One region of the Cupriavidus sp. GW822-FHT02D05 genome, then DNA from elsewhere that is predicted to be linked to it. Evidence: predicted binding sites of a transcription regulator. Region 1 holds the regulator's gene; each other region holds the start of a gene.
What was found. Region 1 encodes FNR, which switches genes on or off when oxygen is low (the NO sensors DNR and NnrR bind a similar motif). Its sites were predicted from a motif close to TTGATNNNNATCAA; they were not measured.
Positions count from the first base shown of each region.

Region 1 (3,887 bases):
GGCCAAGCCAAAGGCCACCACCGCAAGCCCAGCGCCAGCCCGCAACGCCGGGCGCCGCGAAAGCTGCCTGAGATAGCCGGACAGGCCCGAGATCACCAGCAGGTTCGGCAGGGTGCCCAGGCCAAACACGGCCATCACCAGCGCGCCCGACGGGGCATTGCCGGCCAGCAACGCCATGGCAAGAGCACCGTACACCATGCCGCACGGGACCAGCCCCCAGGCTAGCCCCATGCCGTAGCGGCGCAGCAACCGGCCCTGCCCATACGCCCGGGCCACAGCCGGCAAGCGCGCCCCGACGGCACCAAGGCCGCGCAGCAAGCCACCCGCGCCCCGGGCGGCGAGCCGCTCCAGCCAACCCGTACCCATGGTGCGCCCGCGCAACATCCACAAGCCCGACAGCACCAGCATTACACTGCCGACCCCGAACAGCCAGCGCTGCAGCGGCAGGTACTGCGTCTTCCAGACGCCGGCGCCAAGGGCGCCCAGCAAGCCTCCCAGCACCGCATACATGCTCAGCCGCCCGGCATGCATGACAAGCAGTTCCAGCAACCAATGGCCGGGACGCCGGAGCACCGTGGCAGGCACGCGCGCAACGCCGCCCTGCTCCGCCGCCAGCGCGATCCCGCCGCACATGGCGGCGCAGTGCACGCCGCCCAGCAAAGCCAAGGTAAATACGCTGATAAGCACGCCTATGGTCAACTTCTCCTCCCAATCACACAATCGCAACGTCTGGCGCGGTAAAATGCGGCGAACGCGCCCCCGCAGCTCCAAGAGGCGCTATCAACATGAGGCCTTGCGCCCGCGCACACCAGCGCGCTCGCACAACATGACGACGGGCACGGCAAGCCGCGCTGCACAGATAGCGCACTGCCGCAAGACCCGCGCGCCAGGCCGATGTGGATAGCGCTTCCAACCGACGACTCTCAACGTCAAGCTCTCAACTCAATGCGCCCGCCACATCGCGCTTGACTGACTGCGCTAAACCGACAGGCCCCAATTGCTCACCACCATTCCCATTACCGAGATGTCGCCCCGCTGCTCCACTTGCTCGCTCGGCCAGCTCTGCCTGCCCGTCGGCATGTCGCAGCAGGACCTCGAAAAGATGGATACGCTGGTCCAGGACCGGGTGCGCGTACGCAAGGGCGAAACCCTGTACCGCCTCGGCGATCCTCTCACCGCCGTCTACGCGATCCGCTTCGGCACGCTCAAGACCCACCTGACAATGGAAGACGGCCGCTCGCAGATCACGGGCTTCCACCTTCCCGGCGAAGTCGTCGGCCTCGACGGCCTTGGCGAGATGCAGCATGCGTCGGACGCCACCGCGCTGGAAGATACCGAAGTCTGCGTGGTACGCTTTGGCGATCTCCAGACGCTGTCCAACGTCCTGCCGTCGCTGCAGCATCAGTTCATGCGCCTGATGAGCAAGGAGATCTCGCAGGACCAGGTCATGTTGATCACGCTCGGATCGATGCGCGCCGAGGAGCGGCTTGCCGCTTTCCTGATCAACCTGTCCGAGCGCTTGTCCGCGCGCGGCTATTCGGCCTCCGAGTTCGTGCTGCGCATGAGCCGCGAGGAAATCGGCAGCTACCTGGGGCTCAAGCTCGAAACCGTCAGCCGCCTGTTCTCGCGCTTTGCGGAAGCCGGCCTGATCCAGATCCGCCAGCGCCACGTCAAGCTGGTCGACATGGTGGGGATCAAGCAGATCGTCAACAAGTCCTGCTGACCTGCACGTCGCGCGCCGCCCTCGCCCGCGGCGGCTCGCCGCGATGCCGCGCCTGCTGGCCTGAACCGGCAAGGCGCGCATCGCAATCACTCCAGCTCGTCCGTGTCCGCCAGCCGCGTGGGCATGGTGTACAGCGTCAAGCCGCTCGACAGCGCGCACAGCACCCACGCGATCAGGAAACCCACGGTGTAGACCGCCTCCCGCGATGCCTCGACCGGCTGGCCGAAGAAGCGCAGGTCGCCGGGATCGACCATGGAGAATACCAGCGCGGTCGTCAGCCCGGCGACCAGGAAAGCGGGCCACAGCACCCACATCAGCCAGCGTAGCCTCATGATCACCTCGCTTGCGCCGCGACCGGCGCTGCCTGGCGTGCCGCGCTGCCCGCCTTCTCAACCACCAGGCCGTGGCGCGCCACCCCTTCCTCAATGGGCGGATCCGGATGGGTCATGGCCAGCCAGATCGTGACCCCGCAGGCCACCATGGCCACGAACGGCCCACTCATCAGCAGCCACGGCCATGGCTCCTTCCACCAGGGATTACTTTGCTGCGTCATCTGGCCTCCTCTAGATCTAGATCGCGTATGTTGCGTACGGATTGGTGCAACCAGCGTCCCTGCCGCCTCATAGATTGCGCGGCACGATAAAGCTGGTGCTCTGTCGAATCTCCGCGCCATGGCTCCCCGCGCCCTCGTCGGGCACCGCGGTCACTGTGACCTCGATCTTGTGCGTGCCCTGCGCCGCGGACTCGATCGGCACGCGCACCCGGATGGGAATCAGGCGATTGGACGTGGGCTCCAGGTTGCCGGCAGCGTGATCATATTCCACAGCCAGGCCCTTGAGCTCATCGCTGCCCGCGCTGACGGCGACGCGCATTGGCGCCTCGGTCGTGTTGATCAGCTGCAGCCGGTACACGTTCTCGATCCAGCGCCCTTCCACTTCCCGCCCCAGCGCGCCGCGGTCGCGGATGATATCGACCTTGAGCGGCGTGCGCATGGCCAGCGAGGCCATGAAGCCGGCGACCAGCGCCAGCCAGATCACCGAGTAGATCACCGTGCGCGGCCGCACCAGGCGCTTGCGCGCCACGGTCTCGGAGAGCGCGCTGCGCATGGCGTTCTCGGACGTATAGCGGATCAGCCCGCGCGGGTAAGCCATCTTGTCCATGACCTGGTTGCAGGCGTCGATACAGGCGCCGCAGCCAATGCAGTCGTATTGCAGGCCATCGCGGATATCGATGCCAGTAGGACAGACCTGCACGCAGATGCTGCAATTCACGCACGAGCCCAGCCCGGCGGCCTTGTGGTCCGCCTTGCGCGAGCGGCTGCCGCGCGGCTCGCCGCGGCCCACGTCATAGGTGACCACATAGGTGTCGCGATCCACCATCACGCTCTGGAAGCGCGCATACGGGCACATGTACTTGCAGACCTGCTCGCGCATGAAGCCGGCGTTGCCCCAGGTGGCAAACGAGTAAAACAGCATCCAGAACGTCTGCCACGGACCCAGCGAGAGGCTCAGCACCTGCGCGCCGAGCGTGCGAATGGGCGAGAAATAGCCGACGAAGGTAAAGCCCGTCCATAGCGCGATCACGATCCAGAGCGTGTGCTTGGTGGCCTTCAGGCGCAGCTTGCGCACGCTCCAAGGATCGCCGTCCAGGCGGATGCGGGCAAAGCGGTCGCCTTCCACATGCCGCTCGATCCACATGAAGATCTCGGTGTACACCGTCTGCGGACAAGCGTAGCCGCAAAACAGCCGCCCCGCGATCGCCGTGAAGAGAAACAGCGACACCGCGGAGATCACCAGCAGCACGGCAAGGTAGATCACGTCCTGGGGCCACAGCACCAGGCCAAAGATATAGAACTTGCGCGCGCCGAGATCGAACAACATGGCCTGGCGGCCATTCCACTGCAGCCAGGGCATGCCATAGAAGAACAGCTGGGTCAGGACCACCATCCAGACCCGCCAGCTCGAGAACGCACCCGACACCGAGCGCGGATAGATCTTGCGGCGGACTTCGTACAGGGTCTCGTCCGACGTTTCCGCGTCCGCCGAATCAGGCGTGGGCGCTCGCAGCGGCGCCCACGCGGCCCCGTTCCTTTCAAGCGGCTCCGGTCCGGGGGCGTTCATGGGCGAACACCCCCGCCGCGGTGCGGGCCCGGCTGACAAGCATA
Region 1 is NZ_JBXAOE010000007.1:245,661-249,547, reverse strand. Features, by position in the region: gene AC1RQK_RS11995 (sulfite exporter TauE/SafE family protein) at 1-699, opposite strand, end outside; gene fnr (fumarate/nitrate reduction transcriptional regulator Fnr) at 998-1,723, shown strand; gene AC1RQK_RS11985 (hypothetical protein) at 1,810-2,055, opposite strand; gene AC1RQK_RS11980 (membrane protein) at 2,058-2,276, opposite strand; gene ccoG (cytochrome c oxidase accessory protein CcoG) at 2,344-3,843, opposite strand.

Region 2 (3,887 bases), on a different contig from region 1:
CGCTGGATGTTGTCCTTGGGCATGTTCGCATCCATTGCCTTGTCCATGGACAGGCGCAGGCGCGGGTTGGAGTCGGGGTCAGCGCCGCCGAGCTTCGCGGCGACGGTGATTTCCTTGATCAGGCGGGTCCAGACCTTGCCGCGCTTGGAGTCAGCCGCGGCCTTCTTGTGTTTGATATTGGCCCATTTTGAGTGACCGGCCATGATTCTCTCCGAAGCGGAAAATGTTTGACGCGCGCGCCTTGGCTTTGCGCGCCGGCTGTGCCGGGCGGGCAACGGGTGCTCGCTGGCGGCGCGCCGGGTGGTTTATGTGTCTGTGAGCCGGCCTTGGGGGCTGGCATAATCAGCCCAGCATTTTATCACGCGGCCCCGCCGCCGCTGGCCTCCCGATCACGGGAGCCGCCGGGAAGGGCGGGGACGGTCGCGGCGAAAGCGCCGCGCGGCTTGCCAACCAGAGAGACCATGGCCGAACCCATCATCATCGCCAAGAACGCCGAGCTGGAACTTGCCCTGCTGCCCGAGATGGGCAACCGGCACGGCCTGATCACCGGCGCCACCGGCACCGGCAAGACCGTGACCCTGCAAAGCCTGGCCCAGGGTTTCTCCCGGCTGGGCGTGCCGGTCTTCATGGCCGACGTCAAAGGTGACCTGACCGGCATTTCCCAGCCGGGCAAGCTCTCCGACAAGCTCAAGGCCCGGCTGGCCGAGCTCGGCCTGCCCGAGCCGGTGTGGGGCGCCTGCCCCACCACCCTGTGGGATGTGTTCGGGCAAAAGGGCCATCCCGTGCGCGCCACGGTCTCCCATATGGGGCCGCTGCTGCTGTCGCGCATGCTGGAACTCAACGACACCCAGCAGGGCGTGCTCAACCTGGTTTTCCGCATCGCCGACGCCAACGGGCTGCTGCTGCTCGACGCCAAGGACCTGCGCGCCATGCTGCAGTACGTGGGCGACAACGCGGGCCAGTTCACCACCGAATACGGCAATATCTCCGCGGCCTCGATCGGGGCCATCCAGCGCGGGCTGATGGCGCTGGAGTCACAAGGCGCAGACGTGTTCTTCGGCGAACCCATGCTCAACCTGGACGACTTCATCCAGACCGAGAACGGGCAGGGCGTGGTGAATATCCTGGCCGCCGACAAGCTGCTGAATTCGCCCAAGCTCTACGCCACTTTCCTGCTTTGGCTGTTGTCGGAGCTGTTCGAGAAACTGCCCGAGGCGGGCGATCTTGACAAGCCCAAGCTGGTGTTCTTTTTCGACGAGGCGCACCTGCTGTTCAACGACGCGCCCAAGGCCCTGCTCGACAAGATCGAGCAGGTGGTGCGGCTGATCCGCTCCAAGGGCGTTGGCGTGTATTTCGTTACGCAGAATCCTGTCGACATCCCCGATACCGTGCTGGGCCAGCTCGGCAACCGCGTGCAGCACGCGCTGCGCGCCTTCACGCCGCGTGACCAGAAGGCCGTCAAGGTGGCGGCCACCACCATGCGGGCCAAGCCGGGGCTGGACCTGGAAAAGGCCATCGGGGAGCTCGGTGTGGGCGAAGCGCTGGTGTCGTTGTTGGACGCCAAGGGCATCCCCGGCATCACGGAACGCGCCTGGGTGCTGGCGCCCGGCAGCCGGATCGGCCCGATCACCGACGACGAGCGCAAGCAATTGCTGGCGAACTCGCTGGTGGCCGGCACCTATGAGCAGACCATCGATCGCGAGTCGGCCTACGAGAAGCTCAAGGGCCGCGCCGCCGCGCCTGGGTCTGCCCCCGCCGCTGGCGGCGGCGCACCCGCGCCCGCGCCTACGGCTGGCCAGCCCGAAGCGCCGCCCGCGCAGGGCGGCGGCTGGCTGGACCAGGCGGGCGAGATCTTCGGCGGGCTGACCAAGGGCACGGGCAAGACCGGGCGCGGCGATTCCATCCTGGAGTCGATGGCCAAGTCGGCCGCGCGCACGGTGGGCTCGCAGGTCGGGCGCGAGCTGATTCGCGGCGTGCTGGGCAGCTTGCTGGGCTCGGGCAAGAAGAAGTAGGAGGCGCCGGCCGTCGGCCGCTCCGGTGTGCCACGTCCGGCGAGATCGGCGGGCGCGGCGCATAGCCATGGCGTGGTATCGGCCAGCCGGTCCGTCGGCGATAACGCCAGCGGGCGGGACTTGCGTCTTAGCGGCGTTGCGCCGCTGCCTCGTCTTCCCGCATCTTGCGCAGGAACAGCCGGGTGAAGAACCAGCCCATGCCGATGATGAAGGCGATGACGGCCAGGCTCATCAGCCCGGTGGGGGTCGAAAACAGGATCTTCAAGGCTGCCATGTGGGTCTCCCAGGTCAGGCGAGGCACACCGGACGGTGTGCCGCTGCCGATAGTCTAGGGAGCGCCGCGGCCGGCGGGATTGAGGCCGGTCAAGCCGGGCGCAGACAGTGCCCGGCTTGCCAGGAAAACTCAGTTCTTGGTGCCGAACAGCCGGTCGCCCGCGTCGCCGAGGCCGGGGATGATGTACGCGTGCTCGTCCAGGTGGCTGTCCAGGGAGGCGACGAACAGTTTCACGCCGGGATGTGCCTTCTGGAATACTTCGACGCCTTCCGGCGCTGCCACCAGCGCCACGAACGTAATCGCATCATCCTTGACGCCGCGGCGCTTGAGCACATCCACCGCATGCGCGGCGGAGTAGCCGGTGGCGACCATCGGGTCGCACAGGATAAAGCTGCGGTCTTCCACGTCGGGCAGGCGCACCAGGTATTCCACCGGGCGGTGCTGGTCGTCGCGGTAGACGCCGATATGGCCGATGCGGGCCGAGGGAATCAGCTCGACCAGGCCGTCGCTCATGCCCACGCCGGCGCGCAGCACCGGCACGATGGTGAGTTTCTTGCCGGCGATCACCGGCGCGTCCAGCTCCACCAAGGGCGTCTCGATGCGGCGCGTGGTCAGCGGCAGGTCGCGCGTGATTTCATAGCCCATCAGCAGCGTGATTTCCCGCAGCAGCTCGCGGAACGTGCGCGTGGAGGTGTCCTTGTCGCGCATATGGGAGAGCTTGTGCTGGATCAGCGGGTGATCGAGGATGTACAGCTTGGGGAAACGCGGATCTTGCTTCATGGCGGGTAGTCGGCAGGAGTGGGCGCGAGGGCCCGTTGCAGCCGGATTGTAATGGATGCGGGGCTGCGCGCCCCCGGCGATCCTCCCGCCGCAAGCGCGCAGCCCCGCCTGCGCTCAATCCACCGAGATGCTGGCGCTCTTGGCGACCTTGCCGAATTTCTCGTACTCGGACAGCGTCAGCGACTGCAGGTCAGCCGCGCTCGAGCCCTTGGGGTTGAAGCCTGCCTGCCCGAGTTTGTCCTTCACGTCCGCATTGCCCAGCGCCGCGATGAAGGCGGCATTGAGTGCCTGCACCACCGGCGCGGGTAGCCCGGCCGGGCCGTACACGCCGAACCACGGCTCGACGGCGTAGCCCGCCAGGCCGGCCTCGGCCAGCGTCGGCACGTTCGGCAGCGCTGGCGAGCGGCTCTTGCCGGCCACCGCCAGCGCGCGCAGCTTGCCGCCCTGGATGTGCGGCAGCGAGGCGGGCAGGTTGTCGAACATCACCTGCACGTGGCCGCCCAGCATGTCGTTGATGGCCGGGCTGCTGCCCTTGTATGGCACATGGGTCAGGCCCGTTTGCGTCATCTGCGCGAACATCGCGCCCGCCAGGTGCATGGACGTGCCGGTGCCCGCGGTGGCGTAGGTCAGGCCGGGATGGGCCTTGGCGTAGCTGACCAGCTCGGCCACATTCTTTACCGGCAGGCTGTTGCTGACTTCCAGCACAATGGTGGAGGTGCCAAGCAGGCTGACCGCGGTGAAATCCTTGCGCGGGTCGAACGGCACGTGCTTGTAGATATGCGGGTTCAACGCATTGGTCGAGATGGCGCCGAAGCCGATGG
Region 2 is NZ_JBXAOE010000011.1:138,240-142,126, reverse strand. Features, by position in the region: gene AC1RQK_RS16590 (YebC/PmpR family DNA-binding transcriptional regulator) at 1-203, opposite strand, end outside; gene AC1RQK_RS16585 (helicase HerA-like C-terminal domain-containing protein) at 462-2,012, shown strand; gene AC1RQK_RS16580 (DUF3149 domain-containing protein) at 2,140-2,286, opposite strand; gene upp (uracil phosphoribosyltransferase) at 2,416-3,066, opposite strand; gene AC1RQK_RS16570 (Bug family tripartite tricarboxylate transporter substrate binding protein) at 3,181-3,887, opposite strand, start outside.
Region 2: AC1RQK_RS16580 (DUF3149 domain-containing protein) is a predicted target of FNR. The motif match lies at 2,366-2,379, and genes of this name have one in related genera.

Region 3 (3,887 bases), on a different contig from region 1:
GATGCCGGGACTCCGGATGTGTCAGCAGCCACAGGTCGGTGTCGCACTCGTCCAGCGTGCCGGTGAGCGCCACCAGCTTGCCGCTGCGCCGCCCGATCATCAGCGAAACAATGCCGGCGCCGAGCCCTGCCTCGACGCCTTCCAGCACGCCGGCGATGCTGTTGACGCGGTACTGCGGCACCACGCGCGGCAGGTGCTTGCGGCGCCAGCGCACCGACGGGTGATCGGGCATGGCCTCGTCCGGCGCGATCCACGGCAGTGTGGCCAGCGCGGCAAGGTCGACGGCGCCGCCGTGCCCGGGGATCGCGATGCAGGCCGCCTCCACCAACTCCCGCGCCGCGAACACCGCCACGCGCAAGGGGCCGAGGCACTTGCCGATCAGGTGATCGGGTGGATGGCGCGTGGCGCGCACGGCGATGTCGGCGTCGCGCCGGGTCAGGCTGACCAGCTCATTGGTGGCGATCAGCTCGAAGCTCAGCCCGGGATGCTTGCGCCCGAGCGGCGCCAGTGCCGGCAGCACCATGCCATGCAGCACGGTATCGGTGGTGGTGATGCGCACCAGGCCCGACACCGTGCCGGCCGACACCGAGGCATGCGCGCGCGCCGCCTCCAGCTCGGCCTCGATGCGTTCGGCATGCTGTGCGAACTGCTGGGCAAGTTCGGTCGGCAGGTAGCCCGCGCGGCTGCGCTCGAACAGGCGCCGCCCCAGCCCTTTCTCGATGCGCTGCAGCGCGCGGAACACGGTGGAGGCATCAAGCCCGAGCCGGCGCCCGGCTTCGGCCAGCGTGGCGCAACGCACCAATGCCAGCACCACGTCGAGATCGGGGGAAGAGAGTTGGTAGGGTATGTTCATTGCAGATTTGCAGCCATAGCTTGCGTCAGTGCGCATTGTGATTGCGCTTTCGCAATCCTAGACTGCCTGCACTGCCACCACAAGGCGTGGCGGCAAACCCTGAAAAACCGAACCCAAAACAGCGAGGACTACCCGATGAAGCTCTACTACTCCCCTGGCGCTTGCTCCCTGGCCGTGCATATCGCACTGCGCGAAGCCGGCCTGCCGTTTTCGCTCGCCAAGGTCGACCTGGCCCGGCACAAGCTGAGCGAGCCGGAAAACGGCAGCGACGACTTCTACGCGGTGAGCCCGCGCGGCTACGTGCCGATGCTGCAACTGGACGATGGCTCGCGCCACACCGAAGCCGCATCGCTGCTGCAATACGTGGCGGACCTCGCCCCGGGCAAGGCGCTGCTGCCGGCGGCCGGCACCCAGGCGCGCCTGGAAGCGGTGGGCTGGCTGACGCTGGTCTCCACCGAGCTGCACAAGGTCTTCAGCCCGTGGCTGTGGCACAAGGAAACCGCGCAGAGCACACGCGAGGATTGCCTGGCCAAGGTGGCCCTGCGCTTCGCCGAGCTGGACCGGCACCTGGCCACGCGCGACTACTTGTGCGGCACGCAGTTCACCGTGGCCGACGCCTACTGCTTCGCCGTCGCCAACTGGGCCAATATGCTGCAGATGCCGCTCAACCCTTACCCCGCGCTGCAGGCCTACCTGTCGCGCGTGGCCGCGCGGCCGAAGGTGCACGAGGCGCTGGTGGCCGAGGGGCTGGCGCGCGATTGATCGTGCAACCGGTGCCGGGCGTCAGGCTGCCGTTGTGGTGACGGGCGGCAGCCTGTAGTTGTCCTGGCTAAGCAGGTCCAGCCCGCACTCCAGCGTGGAGACCCAGTCGATGAACTGCGCCACCATCACCTTGCCGCGAAACGACGGGCCGTGCTGCGGCACGATCCACTCGATATCCAGCCCGCGCGCCATGTTGGCCCACAGCCGGCAGGCGCGGTTGCCGCTCATGTAGCGCTGGTGGAAGGGCAGCATGGCGCGGGTGTGCGCGGCAAAATCGCTCACCACCGCGCCGGCTTCCCGCGCGCTGGTCATGGCCGCGCCCAGGTCGCCGGAGAACAGGATCTTGCTGATGGGATCGTAGAACTGGAAGTTGCCCTCCGAGTGCAGGAAATGCGCCGGCACCGCCAGCAACGTGCAGTTGCCCAGCGCGATCGGCATGCCGGCATCGGGGATGGTGACGATGCGCCCTTGCGTCTTGCCCGCCTGGCAGAAATGCGGCAAGAACCGCGCCCAGACGCGCGAGATCAGGATGCGGCTATCGGAGGCGGTCAGCCAGCGCCCGACCGAGGCCACGATATCCGGATCGGCGTGCGACGCCAGCACGTAGTCGAGCTGCTTGGGCGGAAAGTAGCGGCTGATGGCGAGGTACAGCTCGCCGTAGGTCATGTGCCCGCCAGGATCGATCAGCGCGCCGTGGCCGGCGTCGACGATCAGGAACTGGTTGGTCTGCACCACCTCGCCGTGCTCCTCCTCGACCAGGTCCGAAAACAGCAGGCAGGTGTGCCCGCCGGCATCGTATAGCGTGATGGCCATCGTCTGTCTCTCCCCAAAGCGGCGAAAGTAGCGATGGCGGCGCCCCGGCGGCTTGACGCTGGTCAAGAAGCCAGCGAATCGTGCGCCGATGCCATGGGCGCGGCCACGTTGAAGGGCAGTGTGCGCGGCGCCACCTGGGCGCTTGGCGGCTGGCAGGCGGTGTGCCTGGCCGGGATCGGCTTTACCGCGCTCAACCTGGTGGCGCACGGCTTCACGGCTGCGAAGCCGTGCGGTGCCGATGGCAGCTTAGTAGCCCGGCGGCTTAGCGCGCGCCGTCCAGCAGTTGCTCGATCTTGCTCACGAACTGCTTGTCGTCGGGCTTGGTCATGCTGTTATAGCTGCCCACCACCTGGCCGTTGCGGTCGATCACGTACTTGTAGAAATTCCACTTGGGCGTGGTGCCGGACTGCTTGGCCAGCAGCGCGTACATGGGATTGGCATCGCTGCCGCGCACGTGCGACTTGCCCAGCATCGGGAATTTCACGCCATAGGTGTTGTAGCAAAAGTCGGCGATCTCCTTGGAGGAGCCCGGCTCCTGCGAAAAGTCGTTGGACGGGAAGCCCAGCACCACCAGCCCGCGTTCGCGGTACTTGGCGTACAGCGCCTCCAGCCCTTCGTATTGCGGGGTAAAGCCGCAATAGCTGGCGGTATTGACCACCACTACGACCTTGCCGGCGTACTGGCAGAGGTTTTGCGGCGCTTCGTCCTGCAGGCGGGGGAACTTGAAGTTGAGCGAGGCCGGGCAGGCGCCGGCCGGCTTGGCGGCGGTGGCTGCCGGGGTATCGGCGGCTTGCGCAAGACGCGGCGCGGCGACAACAGCGGCGGCAGCGGCCAGGACCAACGCGCCGGACAAGGCGATGCGTTGCAGGGCGCGTGAGCGCTGTTCGGGAAGGCTGCGCATGTAGGAAACTCCGGAGATGGTCTGTCCGTAGTTTACGCCGTTGGGCGTGAAATGGATGCGCAAGCCTCCTCCCGCTTACTCCATGGCCAGCGTGGCCGCGTGCTCGGTCACGCTGCTGCGCAACTCCACGTCCGGCATGCGGCGCACGATCACCAGCGCCAGCAGGGCGGCCACGGTGCCCACGGCAAAAATCAACCGGAAGCCCGACTCCACGCCGCCCGTCAGCACGTCCCGCACTGCGGGAGAGAGATGGGCCAGCGCCTCGCTGCCGTGGCGCAGCGCGCCCAGGTCCAGCGCCTGCGTCACGCCGGAAGCGTGCAGGGCATGGCGGAATTCCAGCGTCAGCAAGGTGCCGGCCAGCGCGCCGCCAAAGGCGCTGCCAAGCGAGCGCAGCACCAGCAGCGCGCCGGTGCCGGCGCCGGTATCGCGGCGCTCCAGCACGTTCTGCACCGTCATCAAGGTGCCGACCATGGTCATGCCCAGCCCCACGCCGGCCACCATCATGGCCAGCAAGACCAGCGCCAGCGGCGTGGACGGCGAAACCGCCACGAGCGCCAG
Region 3 is NZ_JBXAOE010000008.1:228,861-232,747, reverse strand. Features, by position in the region: gene AC1RQK_RS13230 (LysR family transcriptional regulator) at 1-853, opposite strand, end outside; gene gstA (glutathione transferase GstA) at 989-1,615, shown strand; gene AC1RQK_RS13220 (oxygen-binding di-iron domain-containing protein) at 1,637-2,428, opposite strand; gene AC1RQK_RS13215 (glutathione peroxidase) at 2,691-3,329, opposite strand; gene AC1RQK_RS13210 (MDR family MFS transporter) at 3,405-3,887, opposite strand, start outside.
Region 3: AC1RQK_RS13220 (oxygen-binding di-iron domain-containing protein) is a predicted target of FNR. The motif match lies at 2,481-2,494, and genes of this name have one in related genera.